4 regions of the Romboutsia sp. Marseille-P6047 genome follow, and region 1 is predicted to be linked to each of the others. Evidence: riboswitches for the same ligand, from Rfam matches in the RefSeq annotation. Region 1 holds a riboswitch; each other region holds the start of a gene.
What was found. A riboswitch is a leader RNA that binds a small molecule or an ion and turns the genes downstream of it on or off. The one in region 1 is predicted to bind cyclic di-GMP.

Region 1 (4,227 bases):
CAGGCAATAAGGTTGCGATGACAGTTAAAGATTCATCTGGAACTATAAATAAGGTATATGATTCATCACAAAATTCAAGTAACTACAATATTAAATATGACCATGATGGATATGATGAAACATATAAACTTTATGGAAGATCGAGCGTAGAAATAAACTTCGAGGGACAAGCATTTAACTACTTAGAATATAGATTTGTAAATAAAGATAACAATCAAGGGACTACAGATTGGGTTGGTATGTATGCTGATAGTGATGTACTAGATCAACCAGGTAATCTAACACAGATGCCTTATGATGTATCTGACTTACCAACATTAAGTGGTAACAGCATATGGAGTAATAGAGATCTAGTTTTCAATACTAATAATGCATTTAATTCAGATACGGCGAATATAAGCATGGAAGTGTTCGAAAATGGAAGTGCAATAAATCCATATGTTAGCAGAGTAGAAGTAAATGGACAATTTATAAGATGGCAACCTAAAACTTATTTTGTAAAAGATCATAATGTAGGTGCATATGCAAATAATTATAAAGAAGCAAGAAAAACTTGGGGATATATAAAAGTACCTGAAAGTGGAAACTATAGCTTTGAAACTATTTCAGATGATGGAATATATGCAATGTTAACTGTGAATGGAAATACAAAAGTTATTGCAAATGACTTTACCCCAAGAGGAGCATGGTCTATATATAGTAATGAAAGTATTTATTTAGAAAAGGATAAATATTATCCTATATATATAGAATATTTTAACTGGGGAGGAAGCGCAGCTTTAGAAATAAAATATAAAAAAGATGGAGCAAGCTCATACACTAATATACCATCAGATTGGTTCTATCCATCGAATAGTAAAAACCCTATACAAGGAGGAAATAATACATTTACGGGTGCACAAAATGTAAACTTTCCGGAAGTTACAGGAACATATACTATTGAGTATAGAGTTGGAACTAAAAATAGTGAGTCTGATAAATTTAATATATTAAGAACAGGCTCGTTTGGAGAGTTTGCTATAGAAAATAGATTTAACTTAACTAAGAGTACTGATGTATATCAAGTCAGCGTGGGGGATAATCTTAATATTAATTATGAATTAGATCCTAAGGATATAACTCTTAGAGAGCTATACAAGATAAGCGGAAATGAATTAAAAAATAAAGGTAATATACCAGAATCATTAACTATAAAGGATATTAGATTAAGTGATGTGCTTCCAGATGGACTAGAATATATAAATAGTAATGAAGATTTAGGTGGCGTATTTAGTATTAATTACAGGTTGAATAAAACTGGATCAAAAAGTGAATGGAAGTATGAAGCTGATGTTGTAAATATAAATGTGTCGGTTAAAGCCAAGACAATACAAGAGATTGTATTTGAAGAAAATAGTGGATATATTAATTATGGAGATGTAACACTAGATGAAACATCAGGATATTTATGGAAAAAGGATTATTTTAATGGAACGACAGTAAGTGTCATAGATTCCAGTGAAATAATAGCTCATGGTAAATATGAAAATAATTCTACAATAGGAAGCCAGCAAGTTAATATAATGAAAAATATGTATTATACACTGGGTATAAGTATAGATATAAGGAATGAAAATAATATTCTAAATATATTACTTGATAATGATATAGATGTTAATAGTAGTAGCGTGCTTGTATATAAATGTAATGAAAATGGCGAAATACAAGGTAGAGATAATAATGTGAGTATAACTATAGATCAAGATTCTGGATACATTGAACTTAAAAACTTTAATCCTGGCAAATATATAGTTACATATAGTGTAAAGTCAATATCTGATGGAACTATTCGAGCTAGTTTATTTAATTCAAGCGGGAATATTATAAATAGTAAAGATGTTAAATTAAATTTACAATCACAGGAATTACCTGACTTATTTTAAAAATATAAATTAATTTTTATTGATAAGGTAACTTTTAATTTTAAAAGTTATCTTATTTTATTTTGTAAAATTATAAATAATACAAAAGTATAATTTCGACTTAATAATAAGTATAAAAATGCTTGCTAAAGAATGTAATAAATGATACAATTTTGGTATAAAATGGAATGAGATACGGAGAAACATATTCTTTATTTGGGCACCTGGAATATGTAGAGTAAGTGGTGCAACCGGCTATTAAGATTTTGTTTTAGACAAAGCATAATAGTCATTTTTTATGTTTTCAAAGGGGTTATTCCAGTGAGAAAATTATGATAAATTTTGGAGGGAAATTATGTTAAACAAAAAGAAAAATAATAAAGGTTTCACATTAGTGGAATTATTAGTAGTAATAGCTATTATAGGTATATTAGCAGTAGTAGCAGTACCAGCATTATTCAATAATATACAAAAGGCAAGAATTTCAGAATTAGAATCAGATATAAGTGCTATAAAATCAGCAGCAGCAACAAGTTATGCTGATACAGGAGCGTATCCAACTGATGGAAACTCACCGAAGACTACAGTGGGAACGAATACATCTACAGATGCATTTGCTGGATTAATAGATGATTTAGGAAAGCCACTAGGAGCTTCATATGTTTTATCAGGTGCATCAGCTACACCAAGCGATTTAGTTCTTTCTATAACTACTACGAGCAAAATAAATGCAGCAGGAATAGAAAAGTTAAAGTCTGATTTTGGAAACTTAACAAATGCAGAAGTAGGAACAGCAGATGGGACTACAGCGAAGCCAATAAAAATAGTTTTAATTGACTATAATCAAAATGGAATAGATAAATAATTAATAAAGAACCGAAGGTTTATATTTTACCTTCGGTTCTTTATTAATTAATATGAACTAAATTTTAATATTTTGATTAAAAAATTATTTATTAGGAGAAGAATAACCAATAGATACTTTGATAAGATAATAAGGAGTAATAAATGAATATATTTGACTTATTAAATAAATCAATACAATTAAGATCATCAGATATACACATAACAGTAGGGAGCGTTCCAACTGTAAGAAGTAAAGGAAAATTTATAAAGTTATCTGAATACACATTAACATCAGAAGATACAAAAAACATGGTACAACAAATTACTTCAGAAAAAAACTTCAGAAAAATAGAAGAAGAAGGCGAATGTGATTTTTCAATATCACTAGAAAGTGGAGAACGATTCAGAGTAAATGCCTACAAACAAAAAGGAAACTACGCAATAGCACTAAGAACAATAAGTTCAGAAATACCAAACTTTAACACACTAGGATTACCTCAAACATTAAAAACATTCACAGAAAAACAAAAAGGATTGGTATTAGTAACAGGCCCAACAGGAAGTGGTAAATCTACAACACTAGCAAGCCTTCTAGATATAATAAACACAAATAGACAATCACATATAATAACAATAGAAGATCCAATAGAATACGTACACAACCACAAAAACAGCATAGTAAATCAAAGAGAAATAGGAAATGATACAAAATCATTTAATTCGGCACTTAGAGCAATACTTCGTCAAGATCCAGATGTAATATTAATAGGAGAAATGCGTGATCCGGAAACAATATCAATAGCCCTTACAGCAGCAGAGACAGGACATTTAGTATTCTCAACACTACATACAATAGGGCAGCAAAAACTATAGATAGAATAATAGACAGTTTTCCATCAGAACAACAGCAACAAATTAGAATGCAATTATCAACTGTAATAGAAGGAGTTGTTTCACAACAATTAATACCAACATCAGATGGTGAAGGAAGAGTAGCAGCTCTTGAAGTGATGACAGTAACACCTGCAATAAGAAATCTTATAAGAGAAGGAAAAAACCATCAAATTCAAAGCTCTATACAAACAGGTATGAAATTTGGAATGCAAACTATGGATCAAGATTTAATTAAGTTATATAAAAGTGGAAAAATATCAAGAGAAATGGCTCTTAGTAGATGCAATGATTATGATTTTACTAGTAAATCAATTGGTATAATATACTAATTAATATATTTAAAAATGGAGAAAAATATGGAATTGATACTACAACTTTATATATTTATAATTGGAATAGTTTTTGGAAGTTTTTTTAACGTATGCATATACAGAATTCCAGAAAATGAATCAATAGTAAATCCACCATCAAAATGTCCCACGTGCAACACAAGACTAAAACCTATAGACTTAATACCAATATTAAGCTACTTAATATCAGGTAGAAAATGTAGATATTGCAAAAAAGAAATATCATCTAGATATGC
Region 2 (4,227 bases), on a different contig from region 1:
TGGAGAAAAGTTTAAAAGTAGAAGTAGTAAGTGACTATGATTACTTATCAGATTTTAAGTGGACATCTGTAAATACTGAGTGGGGAACTCCAAGAAGAAACAGTAACATACAAGGAATGGTACATGGTGAGGTAACAACATTTAAAAATGGTATCGGAATACATGCAAATGGAAAGATAACTTATGATTTATCTGATAAGGAATATGACAACTTTGAAGCATTAATTGGTGTAGACACAGCTATAGGAGAAAATAATAATTCAAGTGTAACTTTTAAAGTTGTAGCAGATGGAAAAACTGTAGCAACAACAAATATTATGAGTTACTATGATAACTTAGCTTATATAAATATTCCAGTTTCTGGAGTGAAGGAATTAGTAATAGAAGTACATGATGGTGGTAATGGAAATACGAGTGATCACTGTATAATAGTTAATCCTAAACTAACAACAAGCAATGGTAAGCCAAAATTCAAAGGTGACGAGAGTGTAGCATTTAATATAAATGAAGAAATTGATTTAATTAAAGGAATAAGTGTTACAGATGGTGAAGATGGTGATTTAACTTCTAAAATAGAAGTAGAATCAGATTATATTAAAGGAAATACAGGTATATTTAACGTAACTTGTTCTGTAAAAGATAGTGATGGAAACAAAGCCCAATTTACAAGAACAGTAGTAGTTACAGATAAAGAAACTTATTTATCTGATTTAAATTGGAAATCTGCAACAATAGGTTCAGGTTACATAGGAAAAGATAAATCAGTAAGACAAGAACCTATAAAACTTTTAAATGAAGATGGATACGTTGAAGTTTTTAAAAAGGGTATAGGAACTCACGCTTACTCAGAAATAGTTTACGATTCAACAGGTTACGATATATTCGATGCTTGGGTTGGACTTGATCAATTTGTAGCAGGTCAACAAGCATCAAGTGTTATATTTAAGGTGTACGTAGATGGGGTTTTAAAGGCAGAAACACCTATTATGAAATCAAATACACCAAAACAGCACTTAATTGTTGATGTTAGAAATTCTAGCGAAATCAAACTAGTAGTAGATGTAGCTGATAGCGGAGACACTTGGGATCATGCCGACTGGGCAGATGCTAAATTTAGAAATTTTTCTGAATTTGATTTAAGCAAATTAGAAGAAGTTTTAGAAGAAGCTAGGGCCTTGGATTTAGGGAATTACACTGAAGAATCTGCAAAAAATATAAAAAATGCTATAGAAAATGGTGAAAAAACTTTAAGTTCTAACAATCAAACTAAAATAGATACAGCAGTAGAGGAGATAAGAAAAGCAATCAATTCTGCGGTAGAAATAGACTTAAGTCAAATAATACAAATAAAAGATAAAAATCTTAAATTAAGTATACAACAAGAACTTGGTCTACAAGGTGAAGTAAGATTAGGTGATATGAGGGAGCTTGTTTCACTAACAGTTAAAAATGTTCAAAGTTTAGAAGGTTTACAATACGCTGTGAATCTAGAATCACTAAACATAGAAAATAACAAAATAAAAGATTTATCACCATTAAAAGACCTTAAAAATTTGACAAACCTAAAGGCACACCCTCAAATAATAACAGAGGATTGGGTTTTGGCAAAAGATAAAAAAGTCACTGTAGACTACGACGTTTTAAACAGAAATGGTGAAAAATTAACTCTAACGTCTATAATCATAAAAGATAATAGAACATGGGACTTAACAACTTTAAACGTAGAAGAATGCGTAGATGAAAATGGAAAAATATCATTTGACACAACAGATTTTTATTCGGGGATACATACTGTTTATATGACATACGAAGATAAAGTCGATAATTATATAACACAGATTACATTTGTTCTTGATACTAGGGAAAGATAGTTGTTATAAAATGAATTGAATTATTTATAATTTTAGTGTAAATAATATAACAGTAATTGACATAATATAAAAAATAATGGTAAAATACTGAATAAATTTAATAGGTAAACCTAAGGAAACTTAGTGACACAAAGCTATAGGGACTAAGGTTTTTTAACTATGTCAGCCAGTTGCCAAAGAGTACATTATACTTTTTGTTTTAAGCTTAGTATGAAATTATTAGGTCTATTTCAAGTTACTCTTTATGAGTAACTTTTTTTATGCCTAAATAATGTACTTCTGAGGGAGAATTATTCAGGAGGATAAATATGCACAAAAGAAAAATAGCAGCGTTAACTATGGCAGCAATCATTACAAACTTTTCAGCAAGCACTATAGGTGTTTTAGCACATGAATTGAGGGACAATAACGTAGTCCCAAATATATCAGATAAAAATAATCAAGATATACAATCAAATCAAGCTAAAGTAAGTAAATTTAATTTACTTAATAGCAGTTATTTAGAAGAATATAATAAATCTTTTAAATTAGATAACTCAAAAATAATTTCAATAACTAATAACGGAGGAAATTACCCATCATCAGTAATAACTAAAGCTATAGATGAAGACTTCAGTACCCACTGGGAGACTAATAAGGTTAATAGTTCAAGTTTTGAAAATGAGGTAATAATTACACTAGATGAAATTACAAGTTTAAACAGAATAGTATATGGAGCAAGACAAGATTCAGCTAAGGGAAAAGGATTTGCTCAAGAATTTGAAATATATTCTTCACTTACAGATGATGGTGATGATTTTACTGTAGTAAGTCATGGAAAGTATTCAGGATCTACTTCAGATATAGTTGAAATAAAGTTTGATAAAGCAGAGTTTAAAAGAATAAAGTTTAAGTTTAAAAAAGCTAATCAAAATTGGGCATCAGCTTCAGAATTTATGCTATATAAAGAAGATGAGTTAGCTGATAAGATAAATAGATTATTTGCAGATAGCACTATGAGTGTTGTAAGTGATGAGTTTAATACTATTGAAAAAATAGAAGCTTTAGAAAATGAAATAAAAAATCATGTTCTTTATAATGAATTTAAAGAAGATATAGAAAATGCAAAGATATTACTTAAAGAAGAAAATAATATAGAAAGTCAAAATGCTCAAATTCAAAAATTTGAAAAAGTTAATGGAAAATATGAGGAAATCTATAACAAAGCATTTAAAGTAGATAATTCAGAAATAGAAAAAATAAGCAGTAATGATGGGTCTAGCAGTGAAGCTTTAATGAAAGCTTTTGATAATGATACTAAAACATACTGGGCATCTAGAAAAAATAATAGTGATGATTTTAAAAATGAAATAGTAGTACAGTTAAAAGAAGCTACAGTTTTAGATAGGTTAATATATGGTGGAACTCCATCGTGGCAAAAAGGTTATGCAGAAGAATTTGAGATATATGCATCAAACACTACTAAAGGTGATACCTTTAAATTAGTAGCTACAGGAGAGCAAGCAGCAAGCCATGATATAAAAGAAATAACTTTTGAACCAACTGAATTTAAAAGAATAAAGTTTGTATTTAAAAAAGGAAATTTAAATCAAGCAGCCTGCTCTGTATTTTGGTTATATAAAGAAGACTCATTACCAAGTATTATAAATAATATATTTACAGATGGTACAATGGTTAAGTTAAAAGATGAATATAACAATATAGATGTAATAAATGATTTAGAAAAAGAAGTTAATAATCATCCTTTAAAAGATCAACTAATATATGCTATAGACTTAGCTAAGGAAATTCTACAAGGTGATAAAGATTATTCAGATAGTACTTTTACAGTAATGCAAAATGGTGATACACACTTAAAAGCTACAAATAACTTACTTATGTCAAGTTTTGGAAATGACTTTCAATCAACTGGGATAGTAGCAAAACCAGGAGAAGTATTTAATATATTTGTTGAAGCAGAAGATGGCAAACCACTACCATCAATAGTATTTTCACAACAGGAAGGTCACTATGGCAATTGGAGAAGAAACTATCAATTAAAGAAAGGTATGAACACAATAGTAGTACCAGAAATTTATAGTGATAGTTGGTCTCAAAAAAGTGCTAAAGGTGGAGCTGTATACTTAGTAAATAAATATACAGAAGAACAACAAGGAAAGGCACCAGTAGTTCGTATAGATGGAGGAGAAAAATTCCCACTATTTAATACTGGTGATAACCAAGAAGAATTTTTAAAAGAGTTAAAAGAATATAAGAAAAAATTAGATGAAAATCCAGATACAACTGTAGATATATTTGAGTTTAATACAAAAAGATTGATGCTTACAGGAACTGCAAAAGCAGCGTACCAAGTATA
Region 3 (4,227 bases), on a different contig from region 1:
AACCAGGATGTTGGCTTAGAAGCAGCCACTCATTTAAAGAGTGCGTAATAGCTCACTGGTCGAGTGATCCTGCGCCGAAAATTTCCGGGGCTAAAACGTACTACCGAAGCTACGGCATCATTATGATGGGTAGGGGAGCTTCGTATGCAGGTTGAAGCATGACCGTAAGGACATGTGGACAGTATACGAGTGAGAATGTTGGCATGAGTAGCGAGATGTGGGTGAGAATCCCACAGGCCGTAAACCCAAGGTTTCCAGGGGAAGGTTCGTCCGCCCTGGGTTAGTCAGGACCTAAGCCGAGGCCGAAAGGCGTAGGTGATGGACAACAGGTTGATATTCCTGTACCACCAATAACCGTTTGAGAAATGGGATGACACAGAAGGATAAGCTAACCGTACTGTTGGTTATGTACGGGCAAGCATTGAGGCAGTTCCTACAGGCAAATCCGTAGGAATAATGCTAGGATGTGATGCGGAGCGAAATTTAGTAGCGAAGTAGCTGATTTCACACTGTCGAGAAAAGTCTCTATCGAGGTTAAAGGTGCCTGTACCGCAAACCGACACAGGTGGGTGAGGAGAGTATCCTAAGGCCAGCCAGAGAACTGTTGTTAAGGAACTCGGCAAAATGACCCCGTAACTTCGGGAGAAGGGGTGCCTGTCTATGACAGGCCGCAGAGAATAGGCCCAAGCGACTGTTTACCAAAAACACAGGTTTCTGCTAAGTCGCAAGACGATGTATAGGAGCTGACGCCTGCCCGGTGCTGGAAGGTTAAGGGGATCTGTTAGAGCAATCGAAGCAGTGAACTTAAGCCCCAGTAAACGGCGGCCGTAACTATAACGGTCCTAAGGTAGCGAAATTCCTTGTCGGGTAAGTTCCGACCCGCACGAAAGGCGTAACGATTTGGGCACTGTCTCAACAACAGACTGGGTGAAATTGTAATACCGGTGAAGATGCCGGTTACCTGCGACAGGACGGAAAGACCCCATGGAGCTTTACTGTAGCTTGACATTGGGTCTTGGTACTACATGTACAGGATAGGTGGGAGACTATGAAGCGTGAACGCCAGTTTGCGTGGAGTCATCCTTGGGATACCACCCTTGTAGTACTGGGACTCTAACCATAGGCCATGAATCTGGTCTTGGGACACTGTCAGGTGGGCAGTTTGACTGGGGCGGTCGCCTCCCAAAAAGTAACGGAGGCGCTCAAAGGTTCTCTCAGTACGGTCGGAAATCGTACGTAGAGTGTAAAGGCACAAGAGAGCTTGATTGCAAGACATACAGGTCGAGCAAGGACGAAAGTCGGACTTAGTGATCCGGTGGTTCCGCATGGAAGGGCCATCGCTCAACGGATAAAAGCTACCCTGGGGATAACAGGCTTATCTCCCCCAAGAGTCCACATCGACGGGGAGGTTTGGCACCTCGATGTCGGCTCATCACATCCTGGGGCTGTAGTAGGTCCCAAGGGTTGGGCTGTTCGCCCATTAAAGTGGTACGCGAGCTGGGTTCAGAACGTCGTGAGACAGTTCGGTCCCTATCCGTCGCAGGCGTAGGAAATTTGAGGAGACCTGTCCTTAGTACGAGAGGACCGGGATGGACGCACCTCTGGTGTACCAGTTGTTCTGCCAAGGGCATAGCTGGGTAGCTAAGTGCGGAATGGATAAGCGCTGAAAGCATCTAAGCGCGAAGCCGACTTCAAGATAAGATTTCCCACCGTAAGGGTAAGACCCCAGGAAGACTACCTGGTTGATAGGTCGAAGGTGTAAGTGCAGTAATGTATTTAGCTTATCGATACTAATAGGTCGAGGACTTGACCAAAATAAATTTAAATGATAAATATTGTAAATGATATGTAGTTTTGAAAGTATTATCATACTTTAATCCTAAAATGTTATATTTGCTGGTGTGGCTCAACGGTAGAGCAGCTGACTTGTAATCAGCAGGTTGTAGGTTCGATTCCTATCACCAGCTCCATTTAAGACTAAGATATTCTTAGTCTTTTTTTGTGTTCAAAAACGAATTTACAGAATATGTAAAAATAAATCGAATGAAAATAGTAGATTTTATCATATTAATTTGATATTATAACAAAAGACAATGATTTTGTCTGAAAAAAATAGAGACAAAGAAGTACGATTTATATATGGGCACTTGAATCGTATGGAGTTACTAGTGCAACCGGCTATGTTTAATTATAAGTCATTTAGAAATGAAACTAATTGATTTATAAACAGATATAGTCTTTTTTATTGCAAAAAGACTAATATCCTTTATTTAAACAAAAAATTATAGAAGCTAAGAAGTATGATTTGTAAATGGGCACTTAAATCATATGGAGCTAGTAGTGCAACCGGCTATATTTTAACTTAACTTAGTTTAGATATTTTAATCTAACTAAATAAGTTAAACTATAGCCTTTTTTTGAAGGGAGAATAGTATGAAAAACAATCTAAAAAGGAAAGTATTATCTATAGTTCTTACAATAGCCATGGTAATAGGGTACATGGTTCCAAATTTAGGTATAGTTAATGCAGAAACAAACGTATTACCAGAAGGATTTACAAGTGTAGCTATAGGTAACAATTACGGTAATGGAAGTGCAATTTTTGACAACACTAGTAAGACATTAGAAATTCAAGGCTCAGGTAACCTAATAGGAAAAGATAAGGGATCAGTTGATAGCTATCAATTTGTAAGTTACCAAGTTAATGGTGATGCTACAATTATAGCTAAATTAGAAAACTTTAATACGAGTAATGCTCCATATGGTCAAGCAGGAGTATTTATGCGTGAAAATAATACTAGCGACAATGCAGATTATTTTGGTGTATATGTAGAACCAAGTAAAGATCAATATAGATATGCTTATAGAGATAACTCTACAGGTGGAACTGGTGCAGCAGCTATATCAGGATTAACAAAAGAATCTAAAAATAAATATATAAAAATTGAAAAGAATAAAACTTCTTTTAAATATTATATAGCTAATGACAAAGATTTTAATGACATAATAGCATCTGGTGGACAAAGTATAAACTCATCATCTACTACATGGAACTTAGGATTTGTAGTAAGTAATGGAGGAAGTACAACATCAGCAGTTGCAAGTTTTAATGATATAACAATAAAAAATGAAAGTGGAATTATTTACACTTCAACAGATATACAAACTCCAGAAGTACCTGAAGTACCAGAAATACCAGAAACACCTGAACTTCCTAACTATGGTGTGGGAACATTACCAGATGGATTTAATAATTCATCAATAGGGAATGACAGTGAAAATGTATATGCTAATTTTGATAAAGATACAAAATCATTCACAGTAAATGGATCAGGTACATATATAGGAAAAGATGTATCATCAACTGATAACTATCAGTTTATAAATTACAAAGTAGAAGGTAACGCTACTATAGTAGCTAGATTAGTAGACTTTGATATGAGTAATGCAAAATATGGTCAAGCAGGTGTATTTGTACGTAATAATAATTCTACTAATGATGCAGACTACTTTGGCGTATATGTAGAACCAAGTAAAAATCAATATAGATATGCTTATAGAGATAATGCATCAGCAAAATCAGGTGCAGCTCAAATAGGTGAATTAAATGCAGATTCTAAAAATCAATATATAAAAATAGAAAGAAATAAAACTCAATTTAAAGCTTATATATCTAAAGACCCAACATTCCCAACCGATAAAACAATAGTAAAAACTCAAACTGTTGTAAATGAAAGTAACACTTGGTATGTAGGATTTGTAGTAAGTAACGGAGGAAGTGAAACTCCAGCAGTTGCTACTTTTGACAATGTAAGAATAGAAAATGAAGATAAACTTTACTATGATTCAACAATAGAAAAAATGCCAGTTGATACAGTAGAAAATGTAAAAGCTGAGGCTAAAGATTTTAAAGTAACTTTAAGCTGGGATGAAGTAAAAGATGCTACTTCATATGTAATAAAAAGATCAACAGAAAAAAATGGAGAATATAAAGAAATAGCAGAAGTTGATTCTTCTAAAACAACATATGAAGATTTAGAAGTAGTAAACTTCCAAACATATTACTATAAGATAATGGCAAAAAATGAAAATGGAAATGCATACGACTCAAAAGAAGTAGTAGCAGTACCAAACAATAGTAATCCAGACAATATACAATATGAAGATAATGCCGCTAATTTCAACATGATAGAAGAACCAAATGATACAGTATCAAATCCTGTAATA
Region 4 (4,227 bases), on a different contig from region 1:
TCTAATTCCATTTCTATAACTCCGTTATTTGCAGTATATTCTTGTCCATCAATCACCACGTCTTTATTAAATGTTGAATTTAATACCAATATAAGTTTTGAATTATTTTCAGTTATAAATTTAATACTTGTTGAAGACTCCATTTTTAAGCATTTAGTAAGTTTTAAATCATTATATTTTACTGTTCCTTTCGTACTTGAAAGATTTCCTGATATATCAAAGAAGTTACTACTTTTATTATCCGTTGTAAAGTTATGCTTAACTATTATTGATTCATCAGGAGTCGATGGTGTTTGATCTACTTCTGGTTTTTCCGGTTCTTCTGGTGTAACTGGTGGAATTTCTTCAGGTTGTTGTGGTTCATCTGGTATTACTGGCTCTAATGTTTCTATTGATCCACCACCAATAGAAATTAATTGACTTTTGTATCCTTTGATTGCATTCATTAACTCTATATTTACGCTAGAACTAATATCATCAGCACTTGTAAATTTCCACTCAAAATCTCCACCATTTACTCTTCCTGAATAGTTTGTAACAATACCTCTTACATCTTCTATATTATCTGGAGTATACTCATACATTTTAGAACTTGTATCAAAGTTATTATATGTATTTGCTCCACTTAAAGTCTTATATGTACTTGGAACTATTTCATTTCTCGAAATTGCTAAATAAGCATCAAACTGTGTTGAATTTTGACTTGCATATACAATTCTTGATTCACCTGATATCTTGTTGTTATATGCTTTGATCATACCACCAGATTCACCTGAGAAGTTTCCTTTACCATTTCCATATATATCACTGCCTTGTAATGAAATAAGCATTGGATATTTAGTATTTCTAAAATCACTAGCTTCTACGAAAGCTGAACTGCCTTTAGTTACCCCAACTCCATATTTTGAATTTCCATCAAAATAATTATTATAAATATGCACTGTACCGACTCTTATTCTAGGATGCCTTGAGTCTGAATGATCAAACCAATTATGATGATACGTTACAAAAAACTCTTCAGTATCACTCATTCCACAAAGTGAAGCTTTACCTGAATCATAAAAATGGTTGTATGAAATTGTTACATAGGTTGATTTTCCCTTAACATCAGCTGAACCATCTCCTTTTGCCTGGTCTACATCACTTCCTGCACTTCCATAGAATATATCATTATTATGAATCCATATATTCTCATTCCCTGTATCCAGTGAAATTGCATCATCTGGGAATAACATTATACCAACATTTCTTAATTCTACATTATGAGAATCTCTAATTAAAAATCCCTATTTATATACTGTAGTATCCTCTCCTACACCTTCAAAAGTAACATTATATATTCCCTTTAATTGTAAATATCCACTTGAATTAAGTCCTATAATATCTGATCCTTTTATTTCTCCAATCATACGTATTATTAAAGGTGTTTTATCATAACCTTTTGGACGTTTTGATAGTATATCTACTATACCTGTACATTTAGTTTTACTCCCTTTGCTATTAGTAATAACATCTAACGTTACTGTATTAACATTTTCTGATGTTATATATATTATTTTTGAATCATTCTTAACTGTTCCATTATCATTATATCCTCCTGAGCTAGTCTTCATAGGAGATTCTTTAGAGAACCCAAAACCTTCTCTTGTATGATTTTTAACTTCTATATCTGTTATTATTCCTTGTAAAGATACCTCTTCTTTATTATCTATTGTAGGAATTACTTTTATAATGTATTCGCCTTCTGAAAGACCCAGTATATCTGCTCTAAAATATGATGAGTATTGCCTTATTAGTTCATCGTCTATTTTTTTATATTTATAATATGATTCAGATGCTAGCTTATAATAAACATTATACCCTTTAGCCTCTTTTATCGGCTTCCATTCAACACTTATACTTTCTAACCATCCTTTACTTTCTAATATAGAAACTTTGCTTAATTGAGTTATATGGCCTGTATTATTCTCTATTGCACTTGCAATAATAGCTACATTAGTAGATATTATTGACGCTATAGTCATAGATGCTATAGCTTTTGATAAAATTTTCATCTTCAAATTTAAATCTCCCTTTTATAAATTTATTGTAGCTAAGGGTATTCCGATAAAATCTTAATTCTTTAGTTTTATTTTGCAATAAAAAAACTATCCTAACTTAAGAAAGAGGATAGTTTCCATATAAATCATTACAACCTAATCTATATTTAATTAAATATATTAAATAAATATAATCTTATTTTATAAGAACAAAGAATAAATATTCTTCGGCAACTGGCTGGCATAGTAATAATTACCTTAGCCCCTTTAGCTTTGCGTCTTTGGATTTCTCCAAATTTGCCATTATTTTATTGTAAAAACAATTTATCATATATTTATATCTATTTCAATAGAATATCTTTATAAGAATAACAATACTAGAAAATTTTTCTAGTATTGTTATTCTTATTATGTTCCGCAATAAGTTCTATAAGGACAATTTGATGGCTTAGGTAATTTAGAATACTCTTCTTGTTTTTTTGAATGTTCATATGGTTTAGATAGAACCTCAAGAAGTCTTTTCATAACATTAAGATTACCTTTATTAGCAGCATCAAGAGCTTCTTCAACTCTATGATTTCTTGGAATTACAGCTGGATTTGAATTCATCATTAGTCCTTTAACCATTTCTTTTGACTTTCCTTGTCTTTGTAATCTTTCCTGCCATAATTTATACCAATATTTAAATTCCTGACTATTATACATTGAACTTTCTTTATTATTATCAAATGTTAATGAGATAAATGTATTAGTATAATCTTCATTATACTTCTCCATCATATTAAGCAAATCTTTAATAATAGATTTATCTTCAACCTCTTCATCAAATAATCCAAGCTTAGACCTCATTATAGATATCCAATTTGAATAATATATCTCAGAAAAGTTAGAAATAGCATTTTGAGCTATTTGTATAGCTTTATTCCTATCTTCATTTAGCAACGGTAATAATGATTCTGCAAATCTACATAAGTTCCACTCTGTCATAATAGGTTGATTTTTATATGAATATCTTCCATTTCTATCTATAGAACTAAATACAGTATTAGGATTGTATTCATCCATAAATGCACATGGCCCATAGTCAATTGTTTCTCCACTTATAGTCATATTATCCGTATTCATAACTCCATGTATAAAACCTACACATTGCCACTTAGAAACAAGACTTGCTTGAGATTTTATAACCTCATTAAGTAGATTAATATATTTATTACTATCATCTTTGATATGAGGAAAATGTCTTTTTAAACAGTAATCAGCTAAATCTTTAAGTTGTTGGTGTGACCCAAAGCTCGATACATATTGAAATGTACCAAATCTAATATGACTTGAAGCAACTCTAGTTAATATTGCACCTTTTTTTATATCTTCTCTAATCACTGGATCACCAGTTTTAACTACAGCTAAGCTACGCGTAGTAGGAATTCCGAGTCCATACATTGCTTCGCTTATTATATATTCTCTAAGCATTGGAGCAAGTGCCGCTCTTCCATCTCCTCCACGAGAGTATGGAGTTTTTCCTGAACCTTTAAGTTGAATATCATATCTTTCACCTAACGGTGTTATTTGCTCTCCTATTAATAAAGCTCTTCCATCACCTAGTATTGTAAAGTGCCCAAACTGGTGACCTCCATATGCTTGAGCAATATATTCTCCACCTTCTATTTTCTTATTTCCTGAGAATATTAAAGTTCCTTCATAACTTTTTAAGGAATCAATATTAAAACCTAAATTTTTTGCCAATTGCTCATTTAATATAATTAACTTTGGTGATGATACTGGATCTATATTAATTTTACTATAAAAAAAATCAGATAAATTTATATACGTATTATCAAAATTCCATCCCATGTTATTTGCATTTTTTATATAAGTCATTTTTCCTCCTTTATTTTAATTTAGATTTATTAATTAATATACCCTTATTAATCATTTCAAATAATCTTATTTAACACAAATCTTTAATCCTTTTTTTGTAATTTTAGACAGTAAAATTTAATTATAAAACTCAACTGTATTTTCACTTATAATGTTCATAACGATAATATAAAACAAACTAAAAGTCACTCTGATTTAATCAGAGTGACTTTTAGTTTGTTTTTAAATTTATTAAAAACATTTTTCTTTTACATTGTCTACTTCGATTTGTTCTCCGTTAGATTCTATAACTCTTTTATACCAAAAG

Region 2: linked by a shared signal. The riboswitch ahead of EIH23_RS04900 (discoidin domain-containing protein) and the one ahead of EIH23_RS12520 (type II secretion system protein) in region 1 are both predicted to bind cyclic di-GMP.
Region 3: linked by a shared signal. The riboswitch ahead of EIH23_RS05090 (pectinesterase family protein) and the one ahead of EIH23_RS12520 (type II secretion system protein) in region 1 are both predicted to bind cyclic di-GMP.
Region 4: linked by a shared signal. The riboswitch ahead of EIH23_RS16620 (hypothetical protein) and the one ahead of EIH23_RS12520 (type II secretion system protein) in region 1 are both predicted to bind cyclic di-GMP.

What each region holds. Positions count from the first base shown of each region.
Region 1 covers NZ_UWOT01000013.1:50,048-54,274, reverse strand. The annotation lists gene EIH23_RS12525 (DUF5057 domain-containing protein) at 1-1,922, shown strand, start outside; cyclic di-GMP riboswitch class II at 2,084-2,167, shown strand; gene EIH23_RS12520 (type II secretion system protein) at 2,257-2,766, shown strand; partial or broken gene EIH23_RS12515 (type IV pilus twitching motility protein PilT) at 2,910-3,970, shown strand; gene EIH23_RS12510 (prepilin peptidase) at 3,998-4,227, shown strand, end outside.
Region 2 covers NZ_UWOT01000003.1:268,464-272,690, forward strand. The annotation lists gene EIH23_RS04895 (NPCBM/NEW2 domain-containing protein) at 1-1,871, shown strand, start outside; cyclic di-GMP riboswitch class I at 1,965-2,049, shown strand; gene EIH23_RS04900 (discoidin domain-containing protein) at 2,180-4,227, shown strand, end outside.
Region 3 covers NZ_UWOT01000004.1:20,825-25,051, reverse strand. The annotation lists rRNA gene EIH23_RS05100 (23S ribosomal RNA) at 1-1,814, shown strand, start outside; tRNA gene EIH23_RS05095 (tRNA-Thr) at 1,896-1,970, shown strand; cyclic di-GMP riboswitch class II at 2,106-2,189, shown strand; cyclic di-GMP riboswitch class II at 2,278-2,361, shown strand; gene EIH23_RS05090 (pectinesterase family protein) at 2,434-4,227, shown strand, end outside.
Region 4 covers NZ_UWOT01000008.1:65,536-69,762, forward strand. The annotation lists gene EIH23_RS16615 (pectate lyase family protein) at 1-1,277, opposite strand, end outside; gene EIH23_RS16620 (hypothetical protein) at 1,287-2,060, opposite strand; cyclic di-GMP riboswitch class I at 2,266-2,351, opposite strand; gene EIH23_RS09805 (protein adenylyltransferase SelO) at 2,448-3,920, opposite strand; gene EIH23_RS09810 (6-phospho-beta-glucosidase) at 4,152-4,227, opposite strand, start outside.